DNA from 3 places in the Paenibacillus sp. J22P277 genome. Region 2 is predicted to be linked to each of the others. Evidence: riboswitches for the same ligand, from Rfam matches in the RefSeq annotation. Region 2 holds a riboswitch; each other region holds the start of a gene.
What was found. Region 2 has a riboswitch for thiamine pyrophosphate ahead of AC50YL_RS29965 (ABC transporter ATP-binding protein). Riboswitches for the same ligand answer to the same signal wherever they lie in the genome.
Positions count from the first base shown of each region.

Region 1: it holds a riboswitch for thiamine pyrophosphate, as region 2 does, so the genes downstream of both, AC50YL_RS01300 (ABC transporter substrate-binding protein) here and AC50YL_RS29965 (ABC transporter ATP-binding protein) in region 2, are expected to answer to the same signal.
Region 3: it holds a riboswitch for thiamine pyrophosphate, as region 2 does, so the genes downstream of both, thiC (phosphomethylpyrimidine synthase ThiC) here and AC50YL_RS29965 (ABC transporter ATP-binding protein) in region 2, are expected to answer to the same signal.

Region 1 covers NZ_JBXENS010000001.1:270,583-275,473, reverse strand. The annotation lists gene AC50YL_RS01310 (DnaD domain protein) at 1-566, shown strand, start outside; gene AC50YL_RS01305 (GDP-mannose 4,6-dehydratase) at 730-1,848, shown strand; TPP riboswitch at 2,201-2,310, shown strand; gene AC50YL_RS01300 (ABC transporter substrate-binding protein) at 2,550-3,659, shown strand; gene AC50YL_RS01295 (thiamine-binding protein) at 3,666-3,968, shown strand; gene AC50YL_RS01290 (ABC transporter permease) at 3,958-4,734, shown strand; gene AC50YL_RS01285 (ABC transporter ATP-binding protein) at 4,731-4,891, shown strand, end outside.
Region 2 covers NZ_JBXENS010000009.1:99,843-104,733, reverse strand. The annotation lists gene thiM (hydroxyethylthiazole kinase) at 1-603, opposite strand, end outside; gene AC50YL_RS29975 (ABC transporter substrate-binding protein) at 618-1,652, opposite strand; gene AC50YL_RS29970 (ABC transporter permease) at 1,743-2,534, opposite strand; gene AC50YL_RS29965 (ABC transporter ATP-binding protein) at 2,509-3,291, opposite strand; TPP riboswitch at 3,387-3,490, opposite strand; gene AC50YL_RS29960 (protoglobin domain-containing protein) at 3,563-4,561, opposite strand; gene hmpA (NO-inducible flavohemoprotein) at 4,799-4,891, shown strand, end outside.
Region 3 covers NZ_JBXENS010000011.1:161,761-166,651, reverse strand. The annotation lists gene AC50YL_RS32780 (right-handed parallel beta-helix repeat-containing protein) at 1-772, shown strand, start outside; gene AC50YL_RS32775 (YceI family protein) at 840-1,373, opposite strand; TPP riboswitch at 1,526-1,630, shown strand; gene thiC (phosphomethylpyrimidine synthase ThiC) at 2,070-3,830, shown strand; gene thiE (thiamine phosphate synthase) at 3,905-4,759, shown strand; partial or broken gene AC50YL_RS32760 (thiazole synthase) at 4,773-4,891, shown strand, end outside.

The sequences.
Region 1 (4,891 bases), on a different contig from region 2:
TCAGGCAGGTGGAAGGCGTCGATTTTCCGACGCCGGAGCAGTTGGCCGAACGGCTCGGCATCGTGCCGAAGACGGCGCACGGCTTGCTCGGGCGCCTGATGAAGGAAGGGCTGCTCGCGATCGACGAGGAGGTCGATCCCGTCAGCGGCATCGGCCTCGAACGCTATAACTGGACGGGCTTCATGATCCGCAGCGCCGAGTGGCAGGCGGACGAAGCCAAACGCGCCATCGAGAACGAACGCGAGCCGCAGCCGGAGCGATCCGCGGCGCCGGCGCAGCAGGCCGGCAGCGAACGGCCGAGGCCGGGGGACCTGTTCACCGCGTTCGAGCAGGAGTTCGGCCGGCCGTTGTCGCCGATGGAATGCGAGACGATCAGCGCCTGGGTCGACCAGGACCGGTATCCGGACGAATTGATCCGCTTCGCGCTCAAGGAAGCGGTCTTTGCAGGCAAGCTGCATTTCCGGTATATCGACCGCATCTTGATCGAATGGAGCCGCAACCGGGTGACGAACACCGACGAGGCAAAGGCGCATACGCAGAAATTCAGGAACGGCCGGGGGTCTTAGCCCCCGGTTTTTTTGTGCGTCGCGGCGAGTGGCGCGGGGCATTCGCCCAGATTGAGGCGGGACAAAAACGGCGGAGGCGGAGGGTGCATAAGCTGATAGGACGAAGAGCGGCTTTCGGCTCTGAAGCTTCGCATTCGAAGCGGGGAGGATGTAGACGACCGCAATGACGGAATCATCGTTTTGGCCAGGAAAACGAATATTCATTACGGGACAGACCGGCTTCATGGGGAGCTGGCTGACGCTGTGGCTGCAGCGTCTCGGCGGCGCCGTGACGGGATTCAGCGACGATCTGCCGAACGGTTCGTCGATGTACCGGCTCTGCGGACTCGAGCCGCATCTGCCATGGATTCGCGGGGACATCCGCGATACGCGTCAGCTGATGGCTGCCCTTCAGCAGACAAAGCCCGATCTGATCTTTCATCTGGCGGGTGCCGCTGCGCCAGAATCGACCGACGAACCGACCCTCGCGGCGTTGTTCGACGTCGAGGTCGTCGGCGTCGCCGCATTGCTGGACGCGGTGCGGCTCGTCGGCCGCGACGTGCCCATTCGCGCCGTCGTCGCGGTGACGTCGGATGATTGTTACGCGCCCCGCGCAGGGGAGGCCGGCTTGCGCGAGACCGACCCGCTCGGCGGCGAATCGCCGGCCGAGGCGAGCAAGGCCGGCGCGGAGCTGGCCGCGGCCGCGTTCCGCCGCGCGTTCTTCGCCGGCGCTGCCGGCGGGCCCGCGGTCGCGACCGTGCGCGCGGGCCATCTGCTCGGCGGCGGCGATTTCGCGGCCGGCCGCCTCGCGGCAGAGTGCGCGCGCGCCGCCTCGCGGGGGCGCGCGGCGACGCCGCCCGCAGGGCCGGAGAATGCCCGGCCCTGGCTGCACGTGCTCGACGCGCTCGCGGGCTGCCTCGCGCTCGCGCAGCGTTTGTTCCCGCCCGGCGGCGAAGCCTTCGCCGAGGCGTGGAACCTCGGTCCGCGCGCATCGGAGGCGCGGACCCCGGCCTGGCTGGCCGAGGCGCTGTGCGCCGGCCTCGGCAGCCCTTGGGCTGCGCCGGCGGGCGACGCGGCCGCCGGCGAGGGCGAGCGGGGGCGCCAGCCGTCCGCGGCGCCCCTGCTCGATACCGCCAAGGCCGCGGCGCGCCTTGGCTGGCAGCCGCGCCTCGGCGCGGAGGCGGCGGTCGCTTGGACCGCCGAGTGGTACGCGGCGTGGTTGAAAGGGCTGCCGCTGCGCGAAGCGAGCTTGCGGCAGATCGCGCGCTACGAGCGCCTCCTGAACGGCGAAAGCATGTACTAAGCAGTGGTTAAGCTTCGCAGCTTCGCTCGTGTACTACACTGCTTCCTGTCGCCTCTACACTGCATTCACTAACGTTCTACGCAGCTTCTACTCTCGGTTCTAAGCAGCTTCTACTCTCGTCCTAAGCTGCATCCACCCGCATTCTGCGCTGTTTTTTTTCCCGTATTACGCAGTTACCAGGCCCATTCTACGCTGCATTCACGTTTACTTCCGTTTTCCGCCGCTCTCGTTCCCATTCTCGCCGCCCATCTCCAGTCCAACTCGCGCATTCCGCCCCCTGCCGGGCGTTTTCCGCTTTAAGGGGTGCCATTTTACGGAATGTCTGCTATAATAGGCACGTTGCGACCGAATTGAATACATGACGGGGAGCTGGAATTGGCCGGCTGAGAGGAGATCCCTAACGATCTCGACCCTTGACCTGATCTGGATAATGCCAGCGTAGGAATTGCGTACAGCTATGCGCGCGCCTTTTTGAAAGGTGTTGCCGCATGCCGTTAGCTGCTGATTAAGGCATCCTCCGACCGGAGGATGCCTTTTGTTCGTTAACGGGGAGGAGGCGGTTGGCATGCCGGCGCCGCAGCTGCTGATTCAATCAGGAACGCGGGGGAAACATAGGGGATATCAGGTCACGGTATGGGACGGTTGACGGCTCGCAAACTATCCGCAGCCCGGCAAGGAGCATGCGAGGGGAGAGAACGGAAGTGGGAAGTAGATTAAGGCAGGCGGGGTTGAGATCCGCGCTGGCGGCGCTGCTGATTCTGGCGGTGGCATTGGCAGGCTGCGGGGCGAAGAACGATAACGGCAATGCCGCGAACGAAACCAAGAACGGAGCCGCTAACGGCGACAGCAACGGCGCGAATACGGCGGCAGGCGATAACGGCGGAACGGCTTCCGACGCGGACAAGCTGCAGGAAATCAAGGTCGTGCTGGACTGGACGCCGAACACGAACCATACGGGCCTCTACGTGGCCCGCGATAAAGGCTTTTTCGAGCAGCACGGCCTGAAGGTCGACATCATCCAGCCGGGCGAGGCCGGCGCGGACACGATGATCGCGACGGGCGCCGCCGATTTCGGGGTCAGCTATCAGGAAGGCGTCACGCAGGCGCGCATTCAAGGGGTGCCGCTCGTCTCGATCGCCGCGGTCATTCAGCACAACACGTCCGGCTTCGCTTCGCCGGTCGAGAAGAACATCGCGTCGCCGAAAGCGTTCGAAGGCAAAACATACGGCGGCTGGGGCTCGCCCGCGGAACCGGCCGTCATTGATTCGCTGATGCAGGAAGACGGCGGCGACGCCAAGAAAGTCAAAATCGTCAATATCGGCGACTCCGACTTCTTCACCGCGACGAAGAAGAACATCGATTTCGCCTGGATCTACTACGGTTGGGACGGGATCGAAGCGGAGCTGCGCGGCGAGAAGATCAACATGGTCTACTTGACCGACTACAGCAAGAAGCTCGACTACTACACGCCGGTTCTGGCGACTAACGAGAAAATGATCGCGGATCACAAGGATACGGTGGAAGCGTTCATGGCGGCGGCATCCGAAGGCTACCGGTTCGCGATCGACCATCCGGACGAAGCGGCGGACGTTCTGATCAAGGCCGTGCCGGATTTGAACGCCGACCTCGTTCGCGCCAGCCAGAAATGGCTCAGTCCCCAATACCAAGCGGACGCGCCGCGATGGGGCGAGCAGAAGCTCGAAGTATGGACCAACTACGCCGGCTGGATGTACGACCATAAGCTGCTCGACAAGCAGCTCGACGCCGAGAAGGCGTTCACCAACGACTTCCTGCCGAAAAAGGAGAACTGATCGACCATGGCCAACGCACTCGTAAGCATTCAAATATTGCCGCGCACGCCGAACGGGGAGAGCGTCATTCCGTTCGTCGACCGCGCGATCGAGATCATCAAGGCGGCCGGCGTGCCTTACCGCGTAGCGCCGCTCGAGACGACGATGGAGGGCGATCTCGGCAAGCTTTTCGGGGTCGTGCAGGAGATGAACGACGCGATGGCCGAGATGGGCTGTCCGTCCGTTATCTCGCAGATTAAGGTGTACTACGTGCCGGCAGGCACCGCGTCGATGGACGTGCTGCTGGAGAAATATCCGGATGGGCAGTAAACGCGCCCGCCTGCTGCCGCCGTTGATCGTGACGGCGGCTTTTCTGCTGCTCTGGCAGGCTGCGGTCTGGCTGTTCGGAACCGACGCTTACATCCTGCCGTCGCCGTCCGCCATCGCGAAGCAAGCGTACGATTCCGCGCCGCAGCTGGCGCATCATATGTGGGGCACGCTCCGCATCACGCTGATCGGCTTCGGTGCCGGCGCGCTGCTCGGGTTTTTGATCGCCGCGCTGCTGCACGTCATTCCCTGGGTGAAATCGGGTTTTTATCCGCTGCTCGTGCTGAGCCAAAACGTCCCGATCATGGCAATCGGTCCGCTGCTCGTGCTCTGGTTCGGCTTCGGCATGCTGCCGCGCGTCATCTTGATCGCGCTCGTGACGTTCTTTCCCGTGGCGGTTGCCATGATGACGGGGCTCTCGAAGAGCGACGGACGGCTGTTCGAGTATATGCGGATGATCGGCGCGTCGCAAAGCCAGCTGTTCTGGCGGCTGGAACTGCCGGGGGCGGTGCCTCATCTGTTCTCGGGCCTCAAGATCGCGGCTTCCTACAGCGTCATCAGCGCCATCTACGCGGAGGCGATCGGCTCCGACAGCGGACTCGGCTACTTCATTCTGATCGCCCAACACGGCTTCGAGACCGTGAAAGTGTTCGCGGCCATCGCGGTCATCGTCCTGCTCAGCCTGGCGTTGTTCGGCGTCATCGCGCTCGCGGAGCGGCTGATCGTCCGCGGATCGTCTCCCCGCGGGAAGGAGGGAAGCCGCACATGAGCAATGTGCTGGAAGTTCGACACCTGTCCAAACGCTTCGCCGGCTCGCGCAAGACGCCCGGCAAAGAAGTGCTTGCGGACGTCACGTTCCAGGTGGGCGAAGGCGAGTTCGTGACGCTGATCGGCCCGTCGGGCAGCGGCAAGACGACCTTGTTTCG
Region 2 (4,891 bases):
CAGGAACGCGGCGATCACGGAGCCCAGCAGGCAGCCGGCGCCGGTGACTTGGGTCAGGATCGGGTGGCCGTTGCTGACGACCTGCGTCGTCTCGCCGTCCGTGACGATATCGTCCTTGCCGGTCACGACGACCAGGCAGCCGAGCTTCCGCGCCGCGCGCACGGCGAGGGCAACGGCGTCGCCTTCGCCCGCGCCGGCATCCACGCCTTTGATCGACCAGCTCTCGCCGACGACGTTGGCGACCTCCGCCACGTTGCCGCGCAGCGCGGTCAACCGCACCTCCTGCGCGATCCGGCGCGCCGAATCGGTCCGGTACGGCGTCGCGCCGGCGCCGACGGGATCGAAGACGACCGGCACGCCCTGCGCGTTGGCCGCCTTGCCGGCAAGCAGGATCGCCTGCACGACGGCCGCGTCGAGCGTGCCCATGTTCAGCAGCACGGCGCCGGAGATCCGCGCCACGTCTTCGACTTCCTCGTGCGCGTAAGCCATGATGGGCGAAGCGCCCAAGGCGAGCAGTCCATTGGCGGTGAAGTTGGTCACCACCCAGTTGGTGATGTTATGCACGAGCGGATTGCGGGAACGAACCTGATCAAGATAGGACATCTTCTTCTTCCTCCTTAGGGGGTCAAACTCAGATAGGCATCTTCGGCCTTTACGTCGGCGGGAAGCAGGTCGTTATCGACGAGCCACGCCTTCACGCGGTCCCAGGACGCGGGATCCTGCGAGCCGAACGGCTGGTCCTTGTCGGTCATGAGCGGCAGCAGAATCCGAAGGCTCTTCGCCTCGATATCCGCATCGAGCGGAGAGTTACCGTCCTCGTGGTCGAGCAGCGTCTTGAGCGCGTCATCCGGATGCTCCGTCACGTACTGCTGTCCTTCGGCCGCCGCTTCCGCGAATTTGGCGAAGACGTCCCGTTTGGCCTTCAGCCCGTCGTCGCTGGCGGCGAGCACGAGCTCGTAATAATCGGGCACGCCGTAAGCGGCGGGATCCAGCGAATCGACGGGATGGCCTTCTTTGTCCAGGATCAGCTGCTCGTGATTGATGAAGCCGCCGATGATGGCGTCCACTTTGCCCGTCGAGACGGCAGGGATGAGGTCGTAGCCGACGTCGATCATCTTCGCCTTGTCGGGATCGCCGCCGTCCTGCTTGATCATGGTGCGCGCCATGGCTTCGTAAAGCGGGATGGACGAGAAGCCGACCGTTTTGCCGGCCAGATCCTTCGGCGAATGCACGCCGCTGCCCGCCGGGATCATCAGGTGGTTGAGCGGATGCCGCACGATCGCGGCGATGGATTTCACGGGAATGTTCTCGCCGCGCGCCATCAGCACCTGCGGCTGATACGTGAGCGCGAGGTCGATTTTGCCGGCGGCGACGAGCTTGAGCGCGTCGTTCGTGTCGGCGGGCATCTGAATGTCGACATCGAGGCCGGCCTTCTCGAAGTACCCTTGTTCCTGCGCGGCGTAGAGGAACGAATGGACCGCGTTCGGATACCAGTCCAGCATAAGCGTGATTTTCTGCAGCGGCGCGTTGGCGGCGTTATCGCCGGCGCCGGCATTCGTCCCGGCATTGCCGTTCGACGAGCCGCAGCCGCCGAGCAGCAGCGCGAACAGCGATGCGGCAAGCAATACGGGTAGAGAGGAGTGCTTCTTCATATGCGATCCGTCCTTCTTTTTGAAAGCGCGGCAAGGAGCTTCTCGAAGCATCCTTCCCTTGCCTAAGAATGGGAAAATCTTCGCTGCGGTTTATCGAAAAGCGGATCGCCGCCGCTTCCTGCGAACCAGCCAATATTCCAGCCCTACGATGAGCAAGAAATACACGACGCCGAGCGCGGACAGGAGGAATACCGATGCGAACATGGCATCCGTCTGCAGGCTGCCGGACATGCGGCGGGTGAAATACCCGAGTCCTTCGCTGCCTCCGAGCCATTCGCCGATCGTCGCGCCGACGACGCTGTAGACGACCGACAGCTTGAGTCCGGAGAAGAAGGAAGGCAGCGCCAGCGGCACCTGCACCTTGCGGAAGATCGCCCACCGGCCGGCGCCCATCGTGAGCAGCAGGTCCCTGTAGCCGGCATCGCCCTTGCCGAGTCCGTCGTACGCGCCGACGACGATCGGGAAGAAGGCGGTCAGGAACACGACGGCGACCTTGCTCCAGATCGAGTAGCCGAACCAGAGGATGAAGACCGGCGAGAGCGCGATGAGCGGAATCGTCTGGCTTACGATAATGAACGGATACAGCGCCTTGTCGAGCGTCCGGTACATATGCATCAAGGTCGCGAGCAGCGAGCCGACGCAGACGGAGAGCAGGAAGCCGAGGGCGGATTCCGTGACGGTGGCGGCCAGATGCCGGCCGAACAGCAGATGCGCGTCCTCGCCGAGCGCTTCCGCGACGGACGTCGGGGCGGGGAGGATGAAGAACGGCACCCAGCCCAGCCGGACGCCGCATTCCCAGGCGCCGAGCAGCGCGAGCAGCAGGAGCAGAAACAGTCCGTACTGCGCGAGCAGCGCGTTAAGTAGCGGTTTGCGTTTGGTCATCCAGCAGCCGCTCCAATTCTTGCCTGAACCGAATAAAGGCAGGCTCGTATTTCATCCGGGAATCCCGCGGCCGCGGAAGTTCGACGCGCAGCTCCCGCGCCGGTTCGCCGCTGCCGGCCACGGGCATGAGGTAGATGCGGTCGCTCAGCAGGATGGCTTCCTCGAGATCGTGCGTGATGAACAGGACGCTCTTGTTCAGATCGCCCCACAACCCCAGCAGCCAGCGGTGCAGCTCGCGCTTGGTCATGGCGTCGAGCGCGCCGAACGGCTCGTCGAGCAGCAGGAGCGGCTGCCCGGCCATGAGCGTGCGCAGGAATGCGGCGCGCTGCTTCATGCCGCCGGACAGCTCGGCGGGATACGCGTCCTCGCAGCCCTCGAGTCCGAGCAGCTTCAGCAGCTTCAGGACCTCGCTCCTGCCGTCCGCGCTCCGGCCTTGAGGCGTCAGCTCCAGCGGCAGAAGGCAGTTGTCCATGACCGTGCGCCACGGCAGCAGCAGATCCTGCTGCGGCATGTAGGCAATCCGGCCGAGGCGGCGCGGCGCGCGCTCGCCGTATAGGGAAATCTCGCCGCCGGCCGGCTCCAGCAGCCCGGCGATCAGCTTGAACAGCGTGCTCTTGCCCGATCCGCTGGCGCCGACGACGGAGACGAATTCGCCTTCGCGCACCTCCAGCGAGAGGCCGTCGAACAGCCGGTCGCCGCCCGCGCGGCCGCGGCCGAACGCGAACGAGACATCGTGCAGGGACAATAACGCCGCCATAAGCGCACCTCCTTATGATGCAATAGAAAAAGCCCGCTCCCGTTTCCGAATAAGGAAAGGGGCGGGCGCCTCGAAACGCGGCATGGCGCGTCTTGGTCGGTTTCCATCCACTTCCCTACGCTGGCATCACCCAGATCAGGTTCCAAGGGTCCGCGGATCGGTTCCGCGTCTCAGTCGTCAGACTCCCCTAGTGAATAAACAAGGTATTCGGTTAGCCTTACTATAGCACGGCTGCTGGAAGCTTTCCAGAGCTGCTGGAAGCTTTCCAGCGCTACCGGATGCTTTCCAGCTCCAGCGTGATCGTCTCGATCATCTGCACGAAGGACGTCAGCTCCTGCGAGCTGGCCGCCTGGTCGCGCGCCAGCATCGACGTCCGCTCGGCGTCGCGCATGACTTCGCCGATGACCCCCGAGATCTCCTGCAGCTTCGCCCGCACGGTGACGAGCGAATCCTTGGAATGGCTGGCGAGCTTGCGAATCTCGCCGGCGACGACGCCGAAGCCGCGGCCGTGGTCCGCGGCATGCGCCGCTTCGATGGCGGCGTTGATGCCGAGCAGCTGGCTCTGGTCGGAGATTTCCTGCAGCAGCGAGCCGATGCCGTCGATCTCGCCGATCTTGGACTGCAGCTCGCGCACCTTGAGGTTCGCCTGATCCTGGATGTCCGCCGTATGGCTGGCCGAATCCGCGACGGATTGGCTGCTGCTGCCGAGCTCCACGATCATGGCCGAGAGCTCCTGGACGATGCGGCTGATCGTCGTCAGCGTCGACTGCCTGGCGTCCGAGAGCGATTGGATTTTATCCTTCTCGTCCTTCTCGTACGCTTCGAGCACCAGCTGGGAGTCGAGATTGAACATTTTGGACAACGCGAGGATGATGGTCATCCACGAGTCCGGCGCGATGCGTTGGAAATTCTGTACCGCCGTATCGAGATAGAGCATGTAGGTGCCGAGGTACCAGTCGGTCGTCAGGCCGATCCGCGAGTGGATATGGCCGATCGCGATCCGGCGTTCGATGAACGCGTCGTCGATGACGCCGTCCGTCATGGACAGGAAGTACCGGCGCTGCGTTTCCTTCAGCCGCTCCAGCGTGCTGTGCTTGTCGATGATGGCCCGCAGCTCGGGTATCGCCGCGACTTTCTCGTAGAGCTGGTCGACGACCAGGCTCGTGATCTGCTCGAAGAGCGGCCGGTTGCTCCGCAAATAAGCCAGGTCCTGCTCCGTGATGCCGGTGTACGTGATTTGTTTCCTGCGCGCTTCGTTTACTTGGATCATCGCTGCATTCTCCTTGGGCTATGAGGTCGCTAATCTTTACCCGCTTAATTCGACAAAAACCGCGTCGTTTCCTGTGCGAATGGAAAATATTTACGCTGGTTCTCCCTCGCGGGAAGATTTATCCAGTATAGTCACACATTCGCCCTAATCGCTGTGATTGCAATCACACCGGGATCGATCTCCCGAACCGTATACTGGAGACATCAAATCCAAGCGACAAGAAAGCGAGGAATCACGATGCTAAAACAAGAAACGATCGCCATTATCAAATCCACGGTACCGGTGTTGGAGATTCACGGCACAACGATCACGAAGCGCTTCTACGAGCGG
Region 3 (4,891 bases), on a different contig from region 2:
GGACGGCATGACGTTCACGGACGCGATGCTGTCCGTCAGCGCCACGGTGGCGTTCGGGGTGGAGCTGTCGAATATCACGATCACGTCGACGGGGAAGATGGACAACGCGCTCTCGCTCTGGGGCAAGCCGATTCGGATCACGAATATGACGATCACGGGGAAAACGAGGCTCGGCGCCATATCGAGCGGCGCGGCGGAAGGCGGCATATTCAACAACGTGCAGATCTTGGGCTTCAATAGCGAAAGCGGACTTAGCCTTCCGCCGGGAACGTATACGGGATGCCGGTTCGAAGCCGCGGACGGCGGACGTTTCGGAGCGATCAATGCGACGCTGCCGGGCAAATACAGCTTTGACGGGTGTGCGTTCAAATCGAATGCGACGATGACGAATACGTTGTACGGAGATAATTCCAAGCTGGACCTGACGATCGTGAATTCGGCGTTCGAGCTGAAAGGAAACTCGCCGGCGATCAGCGTGCAATCCGCCGCTAACGTGCGCGTCGAGAACAACAACATAACGGCGAACAATCTCACGTCCGTCTCGACGGAGCTGATTCGGCTCGGCGATTACTGGACGCGGAATGATCGGTTCGATATCGGAAGCGCCCAGATCCGGGGGAATGCCATCGTCGCCAACGTGGCCGCGATCGGAATTTCCACGCAGTATGCAGGCACGGGGGCGCCGGCGTATACCGTGGAGAACAACACGCTGACCAAAGCGAAACTCGCGCTCAAAGCCAGCGATAACGCGACGAACAATAGGTTGCAATAATGCAAAAAACCAGTACCCGCCGGTACTGGTTTTTTAATGCGATGCTGCTATTCGCGCTTCAGCGGAATCAGTTCGCTTTCACGGCTTCAAGCTCGATCGTGAACTTCACGTCGTCGCCGATAAGTACGCCGCCCGTCTCGAGGACGGCATTGTACGTCAGGCCGTAGCTGCTGCGGCTGATGGCGCCTTTGGCGCTGAAGCCGACCTTCTCGTTACCCCAAGGGTCCTTGCCGCTGCCCTCGTACGCGACATGGAACGTTTCCGGACGCGTCAGGCCGTGTAGATGCAGATCGCCGTTCACGTCGTATTCGCCGTCGCCCGTCCGGCGGATCGAGGTCGATTGGAACGAAAGCGTCGGATAGTGCGCGATATCGAAGAAATCGCCGGTGCGAAGGTGATTGTCCCGGTCCGCGTTGCGCGTGTCGATGCTGTTCAGCACCACGTTGAACTGGATGTTTGCCGTCGTCAGGTCGTTTGGATCCGCTTCGATATCCGCGCTGAATTCATGGAACGCGCCTTTGACTTTCGCAATCATCATGTGTTTGATCGTAAAATCTACGCTGCTGTGCGCGACATCGACTTGCCATTTGGACGTGGACATGGACAAAACCTCCGATAATTAATTACATAAAGTAATGTACTTTACTATTTAAAGTAAGTATAGAGGCAAAAAGTGCCTGCTGTCAATCCTTTTTCTTCCTGCTTGTCCTGCTTGGTTGACAACTTTTCCCTGCGGGGGTATAGTCTTGTCAGGAAATCCACTAGGGGCGCCCGCACGGGCTGAGATAAGGCGAATGCCTTGGTCCCTTTGAACCTGATCTGGGTTATGCCAGCGTAGGAAAGTGGGAATGTACGTGCGACCTCGAGTATCGCGCGTCAGAGCCGTCGGCGCAAACGCCGCGCTCCGACTGCCGCGGACTCCGCCCGCCGCCAGGAACCTCAAGCGTTCCGGAGGCCGCGGGCAGCCGACCGCGACATTTTGCCGCTCCTTCGCCGGAGCGGTTTTTTTGTTTTGCGGAAGAGGACGGAGCCGTCGGTCGGCTGCCGTATCTCCGCGAATTCCAAGCAGGGCACGTGCGCCGCCGTTACTCGGGCGGCAGCCGTCGACAGCTTGGCGCTCCGGCAAGCAGCGGATGGGAAGGGCATAAGCGGCCTCGTCGGCGATGACGGGTCCGTTCGGCTCCCCGCACTTTGCAGGCCTCCTAGTGTTTTTCCGGCTCCGACTTCGTTTCCGTTCGTCTGCCTGACAGCGGGAGGAAGCGGCGAAGGCGCCAACCAGACGAGGAGGTTTTGCGAGATGGCGATTATGACGACCCCGCTGCCGGGGAGCCGCAAAGTGTACGCGGAAGGAAGCCGCCCGGATATTCGGGTGCCGATGAGGGAGATCGGGCTGACGCCCACGACGGGAAGGAACGGCGAGACGGAGAATGCGCCGCTGGCGGTGTACGATGCCAGCGGACCGTATACGGATGCCGGCCATGCGACCGACGTCACGAAAGGACTGCCCGCGCTGCGCGGGCCATGGATTGCGGAACGCGGCGATACGGAAGCGTACGAGGGACGGACGATCGTGCCGCTGGATAACGGATATCGCAGCGAGGCAGCAGTGTCGCAACGGGGCGCTGACGTGTTTCCGGGACTTGCGCGGAGACCGCTGCGGGCGCGAAACGGCCGCAACGTGACGCAGCTGCACTACGCGAGGCAGGGCATCGTCACGCCGGAGATGGAATTCATCGCGATCCGCGAGGGCATGGCGCCGGAGTTCGTGCGCGCGGAGGTGGCCGCCGGACGGGCGATCATTCCCGCGAATATCAACCATCCCGAGAGCGAGCCGATGATCATCGGCAGGCATTTTCACGTGAAGATCAACGCGAACATCGGCAATTCCGCCGTCGCTTCCTCGATCGAGGAGGAGGTCGAGAAGATGACGTGGGCGACGCGCTGGGGCGCGGACACGATCATGGACCTGTCCACCGGCAAAAACATTCATACGACGCGCGAATGGATCGTCCGCAATTCGCCCGTCCCCGTCGGGACGGTGCCGATTTACCAGGCGCTCGAGAAGGTCGACGGCAAGGCGGAGGACCTGACGTGGGAAGTGTACCGCGATACGCTGATCGAGCAGGCGGAGCAGGGGGTGGATTATTTCACGATCCATGCGGGCGTGCTGCTCCGCTATATCCCGCTCACGGCGAAGCGCGTCACGGGCATCGTGTCCCGCGGCGGCTCGATCATGGCGGCATGGTGCCTGGCGCATCACAAGGAGAACTTCCTGTATACGCATTTCGAGGACATCTGCGAGATCATGAAGCGGTATGACGTAGCCTTCTCCTTGGGCGACGGCCTGCGTCCGGGTTCGATCGCCGATGCCAACGACGAGGCGCAGTTCGGGGAGCTGGACACGCTCGGCGAGCTGACTCATATCGCGTGGAAGCATGACGTGCAGGTCATGATCGAGGGGCCGGGCCACGTGCCGATGCATCTGATCAAGGAGAACATGGACCGTCAGCTGGAGGTCTGCAAGGAGGCGCCGTTCTATACGCTGGGTCCGCTGACGACGGATATCGCCCCGGGCTACGACCATATCACGTCGGCGATCGGAGCCGCGATGATCGGCTGGTTCGGGACGGCGATGCTCTGCTACGTGACGCCGAAGGAGCATCTTGGCCTGCCGAACAAGGAGGACGTGAAGGAAGGCGTGATCGCGTACAAAATCGCCGCCCACGCCGCCGACCTGGCCAAGGGGCATCCGCGCGCGAGGCTGCGCGACGACGCGCTGTCGAAGGCGCGGTTCGAGTTCCGTTGGCAGGACCAGTTTCACCTGTCGCTCGATCCCGAGCGTGCGATGGCGTACCACGACGAGACGCTGCCGGCGGAGGCGGCCAAATCGGCGCATTTCTGCTCCATGTGCGGGCCGAAATTCTGCAGCATGCGCATCACGCAGGACATCCGCGACTACGCGGAGGCAAACGGGCTTCAGACGCAGGAAGCGGTCGAAGCCGGTATGAAAGAGCAGGCGAGCGCGTTTCGCTCGGGCGGGAGCTCGATCTACTCGTAAACCGTGCTCCTTGCGCGGGGGAGAGCGGAGACGTAGGGGAGCGCATCGCATCGCATTGGGAAGGGAGAGCGAGCATGGGGAAGAGGAACTGGCGGGATTTCAAGCTTTACGCCATCACGGCGGCGAATTATCATCCCGGGCGCGGCATGTTGGAGGTCATGGAGCAGGCGATCATCGGCGGCGCGGATATCGTGCAGCTGCGGGCGAAGGCTGCGCCGATGGAGGACGTTCTCGCCGATGCCAAGGCGCTTCGCGAGCTGACGGCGAAGTACGGCGTGCCGCTTATCGTCAATGATCATATCGGCGTTGCGCTCGCGGTAGGCGCGGACGGGGCGCATTTCGGCCAGGACGACCTGCCGCTTGCGGAAGCGCGGCGGATTCTCGGTCCGGACGCCATCATCGGCATCTCGACGCATAACCTGGAGCAGGCGCTGGCGGCCGAGCGGGGAGGCGCCGACTATATCGGGGTCGGCCCGGTGTATCCGACGGGCACGAAGCCGGGCAGGGCAGCGGTCACGACGGCGTACGTACGGGAGGCGGCCGCGAACGTATCGATGCCGTGGGTCGCCATCGGCGGCATCACGCTCGCCAATGTCGGCGAGGTGCTGGCGGCCGGCGCGACGCGGATCTGCGCGGTGTCCGCGATCGTGGGCAGCGAACGTCCCGCGGAAGTTTGCCGGGCATTTCGGGCAAAGCTTGAGGGCGCCCGAGCCGTCGGTCAGCCGAGGGCTTTTACCGTCACCGTCAACGGCCGCAGCGAACAAACTGATGCGCGAACGGTCGGAGAGCTCGTGGAGTCGCTTGGCCTGGCCGGCAAAAGCCTGGTCGTCGAGCTGAACGGCGAGATCGTCGCCCGCGAAGCATGGGCAACCGTCGCGATTGCGGACGGCGCGTCGCTGGAGCTGGTTCATTTTGTGGGGGGAGGCTGACAAGATGGCGATTATGGAAGGCCTGGCGTACGGCGGTATCGGGGACGAACTGATCATCGGCGGGAAGAGCTTGCGATCCCGGTTCTTCCTCGGCACGGGGCGGTTTCCGAGCCCTGCGGTGTTCAAGCTGGC